DNA from 3 places in the Caballeronia sp. LZ016 genome. Region 3 is predicted to be linked to each of the others. Evidence: predicted binding sites of a transcription regulator. Region 3 holds the regulator's gene; each other region holds the start of a gene.
The links. Region 3 encodes LexA, which represses DNA repair genes until DNA is damaged. Its sites were predicted from a motif close to ACTGTATNNNNATACAGT; they were not measured.

Region 1 (4,009 bases), 2.1 Mb from region 3:
CCGCTTCAGTTCATTGAGAATGCGGCTGCCGCCCATGCGCGCCGCCCGCCGATGCACCACGCTTTCGACGAAGCGCTCGTTGGAGAGCCAGCCGTCGCGTTCGAGGCTGTCGAGCAGCGTTTCGAGCGAATCGGCTTCTTCGACATACGGCTGCAGCTTGCGCGATAGTTCCGCGCGGCTGTACTCGCGACGCGAGAGGTAGCCCAGCGCGCGGCCTTTCAGGGAGCGCTGAGGCTGTCGCGGATTGTTCGCTGCAGGCACTTTGCGCTGGCGTTCGCTCGACCGGCTGTAGACGGTGTCGGCCTGCAGCTCCGGTACGCATTGTTCGAAAGCCTCAGCATCTTCAAACGCGCCGTCGCTCGCGGAGCGCGGCTGTTGCCGTGGATTGCGAGCGCCGCTCCGCCTGGTTCGACGGCGCATTGGACGGTCGGCTTCGGGCGCGCTCGACGGCGCGCATTGCTCGAACGGCTCCAAGGGGTCGGCGTCTTCGAAGGGGTCGTCGAAGTGAGCGGTGCTTACGGTTGCCGGCTGTATGGGGGGCGCTGCGCTGACTGCCTGTGCAGTGGCTTGTTGCAACAGCAAGCGGGCTTGCTCGAGCCGCGCCGCACGATCGAGCTGGAGGGACGGTGCCGCAGCGCATTCTTCTTGATCGCCGGACGCCGATGGCGCGTTCAGCCCGCGACGGTCGTCACGCTCAGTCACGCCAGCGCGTGAAACCGCCACGCCCTTGTCCGCCGCTTCAAAAACGCGACGCGCCGGCGTGAATGACTTCGCGCCGGCGCGTGCTTTCCTGCCTGAGGCGAAACCGCCGCCTCTCGACGATGCACCCCGCTCGCTGCTTCGTTCATAGCGATCGGCGGCATCGGCGCTGTCCTCCGGCTGATCGACACCGGGCGCGGCGTAAGGAGAGCGACCGCTCTTCAGATCACCGCTCGCTTCATCGTTCTCGCGAGAGCGATTCGAACGTCCCGCGCGACTCCGCCCGGCTTCAGCGTTGTCCGCCTTCGATCCGAACCGGCGCTTGAGCATCGGCGGCAGGTCGGACGATTATTCGTCGTCCGACACGGGTGCGCCCGTGGCGACGGCATCAGCCAACGCAGCCACGCCGAGCGATTCGCGGATCCTGTTTTCGATCTCGCGCGCAATGTCAGGATTCTCGCGCAGGAATTCGCGCGCATTGTCCTTGCCCTGACCGATGCGATCGCCCTTGTAGCTGTACCAGGCGCCCGCCTTGTCGACCAGCTTGGCCTGCACGCCCAAGTCGATGATTTCACCCTGACGCGAAATGCCTTCGCCGTACAAGATGTCGAAGATGGCTTCGCGGAACGGCGGCGACACCTTGTTCTTTACGACCTTTACGCGCGTTTCATTACCGATGACTTCGTCGTTCTTCTTGATGGAACCGATGCGGCGAATATCCAGGCGCACCGAGGAATAGAACTTCAGCGCGTTACCGCCCGTGGTCGTTTCGGGGTTGCCGAACATCACGCCGATCTTCATGCGGATCTGGTTGATGAAGATCACGAGGCAGTTCGTGCGCTTGATGGTGCCGGTGAGCTTGCGCAACGCCTGCGACATCAGACGCGCTTGCAGGCCGGGCAGCGAGTCGCCCATTTCGCCTTCGATTTCCGCCTTCGGCACGAGCGCCGCGACCGAGTCGATGACGATCATGTCGATGGAGCCCGAGCGCACGAGCGCATCCGCGATTTCCAGCGCCTGCTCGCCCGTGTCCGGCTGCGAAATCAGCAGTTCCGGAATGTTCACGCCGAGCTTTTGAGCGTATTGCACGTCGAGCGCGTGTTCGGCGTCGATGAACGCAGCCGTGCCGCCGATCTTCTGCATCTCGGCGATCACCTGCAGCGTGAGCGTGGTCTTGCCCGACGATTCCGGACCGTAGATTTCCACGACGCGGCCGCGCGGCAAGCCGCCGACGCCGAGCGCGATGTCAAGTCCGAGCGAGCCTGTGGAGACCACCTGAATGTCTTCGACCGCCTCACCTGCGCCGAGCCGCATGATCGACCCTTTGCCGAATTGCTTTTCGATCTGCGACAGCGCGGCGGCCAGCGCCTTGCTCTTTTCCGCAGTCATTCCAGCCGGGCCTTTCTTGCTTTCTTCCATGAATCGTCCTTTGCTATGATGAACGGCGTCTGAGACGCGTGCGCGCAGGCTTGTAGCCGGCTTTGTAGCGGTAGCACCGGCACTTCGCCCCGCTTTTGCACTAACGCAGACACTGTATAAAAAAACAGTAGTTTTTGCAAGCCCGATCGTTGCGGCGTGGTGTTTTTCCACATCGAGCGAACCGTGCAAAAACCGCATGACACCCTGGAGACCGCCGCGCCGGGCGAAATGCGGTGCCGGCAATGCGATGCGCCCCGCGCATCAGGCACACGACGATGCGAATCCTCATTGCCGAAGACGACAGCATACTCGCGGACGGCCTCGTCCGATCACTCCGCCAATCGGGATACGCCGTTGACCATGTGAAGCATGGCGTCGAGGCGGATACCGCCCTTTCCCTGCAATCCTTCGACCTGCTCATCCTCGATCTCGGCCTGCCGCTCATGCCCGGCCTCGAAGTGCTGCGTCGCCTGCGCGCGCGCAACTCGCAGATGCCCGTTCTGATCCTGACCGCCGCCGACAGCGTCGACGAGCGCGTGAAAGGTCTCGATCTCGGCGCGGACGACTATATGGCAAAGCCCTTCGCGCTCAACGAACTCGAAGCGCGCGTGCGGGCGTTGACGCGGCGCGGCGCGGGCGGCGGACCGACGGTCGTCAGGCACGGATCGCTGTCGTTCGATCAGGTGGGACGCATCGCGCATATCGCGGATCAGGTCATCGATTTGTCGGCGCGCGAACTCGGCGTGCTCGAAGTGCTGCTGCAGCGGATCGGGCGGCTCGTGTCGAAGGAGCAGCTTGTCAACCATCTTTGCGAGTGGGGCGAAGAAGTCAGCAACAACGCCATCGAGGTCTACGTGCACCGGCTGCGCAAGAAGATCGAGCCGAGCGGCGCGCGGATCATCACGGTGCGCGGCCTCGGGTACACGCTCGAAAAGGCGGCCAGCACGCCGGAAGCCAAGTCGACGGCCGATCCCGCTGCCGCCGGCCAGCACTATAAGTAAGCCGCGCATGGCGTCGCCCGCCTCCACCGAGCGCGCAGCCGAAGCGCCGCGCGAGCCGTCAGCGGCCATCCTGGATGCCGCCGATTCCGACGCCCTGCGCGATGCCCGCTACGCCAATCCGTTCGCCCCGCCCGACGAGCTGGAACCCGGCAGCGAGGCGCACCCGCGCTCGCTTTTTGGCGAGATTCTCGACTGGATGCTCGCGCCGCTGCTGCTGCTCTGGCCGATGAGCATCGCGGTGACGTATCTCGTCGCGAAGTCGATCGCCAACGGTCCGTTCGACCGCGCGCTCGAAGCCGACGCCTACGTGCTCGCCCGCCAGATCCAGCCGGTCAACGGCGTGGCCGAATTGCGGCTGCCGGACGCCACGCGCGATTTCTTGCGCGCCGACAATGTCGACAGCGTGTTCTTCCAGGTGCTCGGGACGCGCGGCGAACTCGTCGGCGGCGACCGCGACATGCCTTTGCCGCACGAGGACGACCGGCCGCAGCCGGGCATCGTCGAGTTTAGGGACGACGTGCTGCGCGGCAACGACATTCGCGTCGCGTACACGACCGTCGATCTGCCCGAACTCGCGTCCGGACGCGATGCCGAAAGCCGCCAGCCCGTGCTCGTGCAGGTCGCCGAGACGCTCGACAAGCGCAGCCAGCTCGCCAACGACATCATCAAGGGCGTGATCCTCCCGCAGTTCGTGATCCTGCCGCTGGCGATCGTGCTGGTGTGGTTCGGTCTGTCGCGCGGGCTCGCGCCGCTGCACGCGCTGCAGTCGAACATGCGCACGCGCCGCCCGGACGATCTCTCGCCGCTCGAAGCGGGCCGCGCGCCGCCGGAAATCGCGCCGCTCGTCGCGTCGTTCAACGATCTGCTTACGCGGCTCGAACAGAACATGG
Region 2 (4,009 bases), 730 kb from region 3:
TTCCTTCGCCCGCGTCATCGCGACATACAGCAGGCGGCGCTCTTCGTCGACTTCTTCTTCGCTGCCGGTGCCGAGATCGGACGGAATGCAGCCGTCCACGCCGTTCAGCACGAACACGTTGCGCCACTCCTGCCCCTTCGCGGAATGGATGGTCGAGAGGATCAGGTAGTCTTCGTCGATGAGCGGCACGCCCGATTCATCGCTCGTCGCGTCCGGCGGATCGAGCGTCAGTTCGGTGAGAAAGCGCTCGCGCGTCGGATACGTCGACGCGATGCTCTCCATCTGCATGACGTCGCCGATGCGGATGGCCGCGTCCTCGTGATTGCGCTCGAGATGCGGCTCGTACCATCGGCGGATCATTTCGAACTCGGCGGGCCAGCCGGATTCGCGCCCGCACAGCTTCGCCATCAGCCCGACGAAGCGCGGCCAGTCTTCGCTCGCGCGTGCCGGCGCGCTGAACGCCGCGATCGCATCGGCGGGGCGCTCGTTCTGCACGACGCCATCGAGCAGGCGTCCGGCGATAGCCGGCCCGACGCCCGGTAGCAGTTGCGCGACCCGGAACCCCGCGACGCGGTCGCGTGGATTCTCCGCCCAGCGCAGCACGGCGAGCACGTCTTTCACATGGACCGAATCGAGGAACTTCAGTCCGCCGAACTTCACGAACGGAATGTTCTTTCGCGTCAGCTCGATCTCGAGCGCCGCGCTGTGATGGGCCGCGCGAAACAGCACGGCCTGCGATTTGAGCTTCATGCCGCCCTCGCGCGCCTCCAGCACTTTCTCGACGACATAGCGCGCCTGATCGGCCTCATCGGCGACGGAGACGACACGCGGCTTCTGCGCCGATGCCTTGTCGGTCCATAAGTCCTTCGTGTAGCGCTCGGCGGCGAGGCCGATGACCGCGTTCGACGCTTCGAGAATCGGCTGCGTCGAGCGGTAGTTCCGATCGAGCGTCACGGTCGCGGCGGGCGGATCGAAGTGCTGCGGAAAATCCAGGATGTTGCGCACGGTCGCGCCGCGAAACGAATAGATGGACTGCGCATCGTCGCCGACGACGGTGAGGCCGCGCCCGTCGGGTTTCATCGCGAGAAGGATGGTCGCCTGCAGGCGATTGGTGTCCTGATACTCGTCGACGAGCACATGATCGAAACGGCTCGACAGATCGGCGGCGATGGCCGGCTCAGCCGCGAGATGCGACCAGTAGAGCAGCAGGTCGTCGTAATCGAGGACGCTTTGCGATTGCTTGGCGCTGACATAGGCGGCGAACAGGCGCTTGAGATCGGCTTCCCACTCGCGGCACCACGGATACGACTTGTCGAGCACATGGCTCAAGGACGCGCCCGTGTTGATCACGCGCGAATAAATGGCGAAGCACGTGGACTTCGCCGGGAAGCGCTTTTCCTTCGACGACAGTCCGAGTTCGTGGCGCACGAGGTTCATCAGATCGGCGGAATCTTCACGGTCGTTGATCGTGAACGAGGGCGCGAGCCCGACGATCTCGGCGTAATCGCGCAACAGCCGTGCGCCGACGCCGTGGAAGGTGCCCGACCACGTCAGCCCTTGCGCGAGGGCGCTTTTGTTGCCGAGCGCATTTCTCGCGACACGCGACACCCGCCGCGTCATTTCGAGCGCCGCGCGGCGCGAGAACGTGAGCAGCAGAATGCGATGCGGGTCCGCGCCCTTGACCAGCAGATGCGCCACGCGATGCGCAAGCGTGTTCGTCTTCCCCGACCCCGCGCCCGCAATGACGAGCAGCGGCCCGCCGCAGCGGCCCGGTCCATCGACCCCGAATTCGACGGCCCGACGTTGCGCATCGTTCAGCTTCGCGAGATAGGCTGCTGCGGCCTGTTCTTCGGTCTCGGGAGAATCGGCGGCGATGTCGGGAAGCGTGAGCACGAGATTGGATGACGGTAAGCAGTGACGCGACACTGTATATCCATACAACCCGCCCGTGCAAGTCTTTGTCAGGGCTCGGCTTTTGGCCCCAAAAAGACGACGGCCCGGGTGAATAGCCCGGGCCGCCTTCGTACAGAAATGCGCCGCTCAGTCCGCCTTTTTGGCGTCCTTCAGCTTCGCATCCGCGGCGGCTTCGTTCGCTTCCGATTGCGATTCCGTCTTCTTCTTGTCGGCCTTCGCCTGTGCGACGGCCGCGTCCTTGTCGGCTTCGGCCTGCTTCTTCGCGGCCTTCTTGTCGGCGTGCGTCGGCGTCGTGTCGTCCGCCTGCGCGACCGATACCGCGCTCACGCTGGTCAGCGCGCCGACGACGAGCGCCGCCAGCAGTGCATTCTTACGTCGTGTCATGGTGTCCTCCCCTGTGTGGAACCGCGAAGCTCCGTCAGGAACCTCGCGGCCATCGCTCGCAGTCGCCCGCTTAGTGCTGCTCGCCCTCGTCCTTCGGCGTGCGGTCGGCAGCGGCGTTCAGCTCGTCCTTTGCGGCGGCCTTGTCGGCCTTCTTGTTGATCTTCGCGTTGCGCACTTCTTCCTTGTATTGCGCGTTCGCTTCCTTCTTCGCGGCCTTCATCTCGGCCTTCGACGCCTTCTTCGACGCCTTGTATTCGGCGTTTGCCTGCGCGTCGGCATTGCGCTTCTGCACCAGCGGATCGGTCGGCGCGGGCGCGACGATGTTCTGCTGCGGGGGCGTCATCGGCTGCTGGGCCTGCGTCGAGATTTGCGCATCGGCGCCGGGGGCGGCCTGCATCGGCTGCGCGGTCTGGGCTTGCGCGCCGGTGGCGGCCAGGGCGGCGAAGGCGGTGCCGATCATCAGAATTCGAGCCTTAGTCATGAGCTAGTCCTCTCTTTTGGTAGCGCCGGCGCGTGGTCTCGCAAGGTTGCGCGCGGCGCGTGTCGTTTGGAAGATGACCGAAGCTGCATCGATCAAATCTACAGACCGGGCGGTCGATCGCCGAGTTTCGCCTGTGCAGTCACTGTTACGCATGGTTGCACTTGGCTACATTTAGCGCTTTTTCGCCGACGTTCGGATGCATCATCAAATACGGCCGATCGTTGCGGTCGGGGAAAGCAGGAGCACGACGCGTACCCGATGCATTATCATGGCCGTCTTCAACACGTTTGTTTCCGCCCGCCATGCCGCAGCTTCAATTCACCCTCACGGGCGATTACGTCGAACTTCACAACCTGCTCAAGCTGATGGGTCTCGCCGACAGCGGTGGCTCGGCGAAGGCGCGCGTCGCAATGGGCGATGTCACCGTCGACGGCAAGGTGGAACTGCGCAAGACGTGCAAGATCCGCGCAGGTCAGGTCGTGATGATCGACGGCCAGAAGATCCGCGTGCGCGCGCCCGCCTGAAGGCATCGGCATTGCGCGTGCGCGCCGCGCGATTGCGTAAAGCCCGCCATAACCCGCCGCGACATCGACATGCCGCGCGCGACGCAATAAGCTAGTCGTCTTTCGTTCCGGTTTCAGCGCCGGCGTTCGAGCCGTTCATCGCCTCTGCGACGCACGATCGCCGCGACCAGTCGCTCTCTTCTTCGATCATGCAATCGCACACCACGCGCGCTCAACCCGCGCATCAGGGACCGCCGACGCTATCCCGTCACGCCGTCGATACGGCGCGGCTCGCGGCGCCGCTCGCCATCGCGCAGCTTTCGCAAATGGCGATGGGCGTCACCGACACCATCCTGCTCGGCTCGCTCGGCCCCGACGCGCTCGCCGCGGGCGGGCTCGGCGCGAACCTCTTCTTCGTCGTTGTCACGCTGCTGCAGGGCGTGCTCACTTCGGTGAGCGTATCGGTGGCGCATGCGCGCGGCGCGAACGCGGAGGAACGCGTGCCGCGCATCTACTGGACGGGCCTGCTGCTTTCCGTGCTGCTCGCCGTCCCCGCGTTCGTCCTGTTGAGCTACGCCGAGCCGATCCTGCTCGCGTTCCACGAACCGGCGACGCTCGCGCGCAACGTCGGCGAATACTGCGCCGTGCTGCGCTGGGGGACGCCGGGCAGCCTGATCGGCATCGGCATGATGCGCGCCTTTCTTCCGGCGATCGGCGCGGCGAAGCG
Region 3 (4,009 bases):
TGATAGATCGAGTCGAACACGCCGCCATCCGCGAAGTGCGTCTTCTGCGCCTTCGTCCAGCCGCCGAAGGTATCGTCGATGGTGTAGAGCTTCAGCTTCGGAAACTGCTTCGTCAGACCGGCCGGAACCGTGTTCGAACGCGGGCGATAGAAGTTGCGCGCCGCAATCTGCTGTCCTTCGTCGCTGTACAGATACTTCAGATACGCCTCGGCGAGCTTGCGCGTGCCGTGCTTGTCGACGACCTTGTCGACCACCGCGACCGGCGGCTCCGCCAGGATGCTCACCGACGGCACGACGATCTCGAACTTGTCCGGCCCGAACTCCTTGAGCGACAAGAACGCCTCGTTCTCCCACGCGATCAGCACGTCGCCTTGCCCGCGCTGCACGAAGCTCGTCGTCGCGCCGCGCGCGCCGGAATCGAGCACGCCCGCGTTCTTGTAGAGCTTCGAGACGAAGTCCTTCGCGGTCTGCTCATTGCCGCCGGGCTTGTGCTGCGCATACGCCCACGCTGCGAGATAGTTCCAGCGCGCGCCGCCCGAGGTCTTCGGGTTCGGCGTAACGATGGATACGCCCGGCTTCGTCAGGTCGTCCCAGTCCTTGATGTGCTTCGGATTGCCCTTGCGCACGAGGAACACGATCGTCGACGTGTACGGCGACGCGTTATCCGGTAGGCGCTTCTGCCAGTCGCCGCTGACGAGCCCCTTGCCGGCGAGCGCGTCGATGTCATAGGCGAGCGCGAGCGTTACGACGTCGGCCTGCAGTCCGTCGAGGACCGCGCGGGCCTGGCCGCCCGAACCGCCGTGCGACTGCTTGAAAGTGACCGTTTCGCCGGTGTCGGCCTTCCATTTCTTCGCGAACGCCTGATTGAAGTCCTGGTACAGCTCGCGCGTCGGATCGTAGGAGACGTTCAGAAACGATGTCTGTGCGTGCGCCTGAACACCGATGCCAATCGTCGCCGCCGCCAGCGCCAACGCGGTGAGCAGCTTTCTTCCCCTGGTCCCCAATCCCGCTTTCGTGCTTTGCATTCCCCGTTCTCCGTCTTATCCAATTGACGGAATCAGTCTATCGGCGCGGCTATATGATTAGAAATAATCGTTTTTCATCTTTTTATACCGAAACGTGCTAACGACCGGCGCTTTGGCGTCCTTCCATCGAAAACGCCCGCTGCGGGGCGCTGCCGGGGCGAAGTTAAAGTAATGCTTGAAAAGTATGAAATACTGTATAAAAATACAGTCATCTGTTCATCCATACAGCGCAGCAGGGGCCAGCCAGTGACTAGAACCTCAAGACTTACCGCTCGCCAGCAGCAGGTCTTCGAACTCCTGCAGCGCGCTATCGAGCGCACCGGTTTCCCGCCCACGCGCGCCGAAATCGCTGCGGAACTCGGCTTCAGTTCGGCCAATTCCGCCGAGGAGCATCTTCGAGCGCTGGCGCGCAAGGGCGTGATCGAATTGGCCGCAGGGTCGTCGCGAGGCATCCGGCTGATCAGCGAAGCCGCACGCTCCGACGAGCTTCCGCATCAGTTCACGCTGCCGCATCCGAGCATCATGCAATTGTCTCTGCCGCTCGTCGGCCGGGTGGCGGCCGGCAGTCCCATCCTCGCGCAGGAGCACATTTCACAGCACTACGCGTGCGATCCGGCGCTCTTTTCCAGCAAGCCGGACTATTTGCTGAAGGTGCGCGGGCTGTCCATGCGCGACGCCGGCATCCTGGATGGCGACCTGCTCGCGGTGCAAAAACGCACCGAAGCCAAAGACGGGCAGATCGTGGTCGCGCGTCTCGGCGACGACGTCACGGTCAAGCGCTGGAAGCGTCGTTCGGACGGCGTCGAACTGATCGCCGAGAACCCGGACTACGAGAACATTTTCGTGCGCTCCGGCAGCGGTGAATTCGCGCTGGAAGGCATCGCGGTCGGTCTGATCCGCTCGGGCGAGTTCTAGCGCGCCCGCTTCCCCCACGCCACGCACGACGCGGCGCGTTTCGAGTACATCAAAGCATGACGGCAGCCGTTCGCGGCTTGGCCGCAGTGCGTCCTATCGCCTGGAGAGTCATCATGGAACGTTTTGCCCGTTTGTTGCCCTTCCGCCAGTTCGGCCGCCTGCGTCATCTGCGTGCGTTGATTCCCTGCGGCGTCGCGGCGCGTCCGCTTGCTGAAGCCACGCCGGATCTGTTCGATGAAATGCCGGTGCTGCCGTCGCGTCAGCCGGCGTTCGCCCGGGTGTCGCTTGCCAAGACGGTCCATGCGGAGCCGGCGCAGCGCGCCCCGGTGCGGGTCTATCGCAGCGAATCGCGCGTCATCATGGTCGGCAAGATCAGCGAGGTGTCGCGCATGCTCGACCGCTGCATCGACGAGGAACGTGCCGGCGGCGCGGGCGGGTTTCTGGCGTGAACGTCGCGGGTTGCGGGATCGTTCTTGCACCGGCGCGGTCAATCTGAGTCAGACCGACGCTCGAGAGGCTCGTGCACCGCATGTCGCGAACTACCCGTCTTGTCGCTATTGCACTCGCTGTCGTTCTGTGCGGCGCGGCGGTGGCATTCATGTATGCGTCGCCGTATCTGGCGCTGGATCGCGTCAAGCGCGCGGCTGATGCGCGCGATGCAGAGACTGTCAGCGAGTACGTCGATTTTCCGGCGTTGCGCAGCAGCCTGAAGGAACAGGTCGCGGCGCTGCTGACGCGTCGCATCGACATTCAGAAGAGCGGCAATCCGCTCGCGATTCTCGGGGCGATGATCGGCGCGGCGCTCGTCGGGCCGCTGGTCGACTCCTATGCGACACCCGATGGCGTCGCCGCGATACTCAACGGCATTCCGCCGCGCGGCGTTCCTGGCGAACGGCCGCCCGCGCCGTCACGAAACGGCGCGAGCGTCACGGCGGCGTCCGGTCCGCTGCCGCAACCGCCCGGTCTGCCGCAGCCGCCACAGACGACCGCCAGATACCGCGACATCAATACCTTCGTCGTGACCTATCAGCACGGCGCTGGCGATGCACGGTATTCGGCCATCTTCCGCCGCAGCGGTCTCGTGTCATGGAAGCTCGTCGCCGTCGATCTGAACGGCTGACGAGCGCGACGCCGAACTACGCGCCCTCTTCCGCCTTGACCGGCTTGGCGGCATACGCGGCGGCGTCTTCGGCTTCGGCGGATTCGCCTGCCTGACAGACCGCCACCAGAATGCTGCACGACACGCGATCGAGCAGCGGCGTGTTGCCCGCGCCCATCCACCATCGCGCCAGTCCGCTGCGGCAGCGATGCCCCACCACGACGAGATCGACCTTGAGGTTATCGGCGAGCGCGGCAATTTCGTCGATCGGATGCCCGAACGCGAAGTGCCCCTGGGCCTGCAATCCGCGCTCACGCAGCCAGTCGACGCCCTCCTGCAGGATGTCGCGCGCCGCATCCTCGAAACGTCCGCAAGCCACGTCGGTCAGCAGACCGGCGCTCTGCGCAATACTCGATCGCATGTCGACCACGGCGAGCACATGCGTTTCCGCGTTCAGATCGAGCGCGAGGTTCGCGCCCTGGCGCAGCGCTTTGCGGCCTTCTCGGGAGCCGTCGTAGCAGAGCAGAATTTTTCGGTAGCTTGTCATCATGCCTCCCTGCCGCATCGCAAGAGTGCGGCGTAACTTGATGATCGTGTGCCGCGACCCGCGTCGCAACGATGGAAAACGCTAATCTTGCGCAACGCCGCACCGTGTTAGCTTTAGCCGTGCCAGTTGCTGCCCGCCTTGTCCCGCAAGGCCGGGCACTTGTCGCCCGACACGTGCCTGACGCATCCGGCACGCGATTGAATCGCGCGTGCAGCATGCGGTTGCATGCAAAGCGCCGCACTGGTGCATTGGATTACACTAGCCCGCTGGATTCCCTTCTGGCAGGCGATGCATGACGAGCGACATCCCGCGCGGCGCAGCCGACGCACCCGACGACACTTCAGTGCCCGCGCCCGCCATCGAATTCACCGAAGTCAGAAAACGATACGGCGGAAAGAATGTCGTCGACGGACTGACCTTCCA

Region 1: recA (recombinase RecA) is a predicted target of LexA. The motif match lies at 2,230-2,247, and genes of this name have one in related genera.
Region 2: P9220_RS07980 (ATP-dependent helicase) is a predicted target of LexA. The motif match lies at 1,925-1,942, and genes of this name have one in related genera.

What each region holds. Positions count from the first base shown of each region.
Region 1 is NZ_JARTVY010000001.1:325,911-329,919, forward strand. Features, by position in the region: gene recX (recombination regulator RecX) at 1-261, opposite strand, end outside; gene recA (recombinase RecA) at 1,048-2,118, opposite strand; gene P9220_RS01525 (response regulator transcription factor) at 2,394-3,119, shown strand; gene P9220_RS01530 (sensor histidine kinase N-terminal domain-containing protein) at 3,127-4,009, shown strand, end outside.
Region 2 is NZ_JARTVY010000001.1:1,684,155-1,688,163, reverse strand. Features, by position in the region: gene P9220_RS07980 (ATP-dependent helicase) at 1-1,893, opposite strand, end outside; gene P9220_RS07975 (hypothetical protein) at 2,041-2,298, opposite strand; gene P9220_RS07970 (hypothetical protein) at 2,369-2,779, opposite strand; gene P9220_RS07965 (RNA-binding S4 domain-containing protein) at 3,082-3,303, shown strand; gene P9220_RS07960 (MATE family efflux transporter) at 3,492-4,009, shown strand, end outside.
Region 3 is NZ_JARTVY010000001.1:2,412,790-2,416,798, forward strand. Features, by position in the region: gene P9220_RS11430 (sulfate ABC transporter substrate-binding protein) at 1-1,025, opposite strand, end outside; gene lexA (transcriptional repressor LexA) at 1,272-1,940, shown strand; gene P9220_RS11440 (hypothetical protein) at 2,054-2,389, shown strand; gene P9220_RS11445 (DUF2939 domain-containing protein) at 2,470-3,060, shown strand; gene P9220_RS11450 (universal stress protein) at 3,077-3,586, opposite strand; gene nodI (nodulation factor ABC transporter ATP-binding protein NodI) at 3,930-4,009, shown strand, end outside.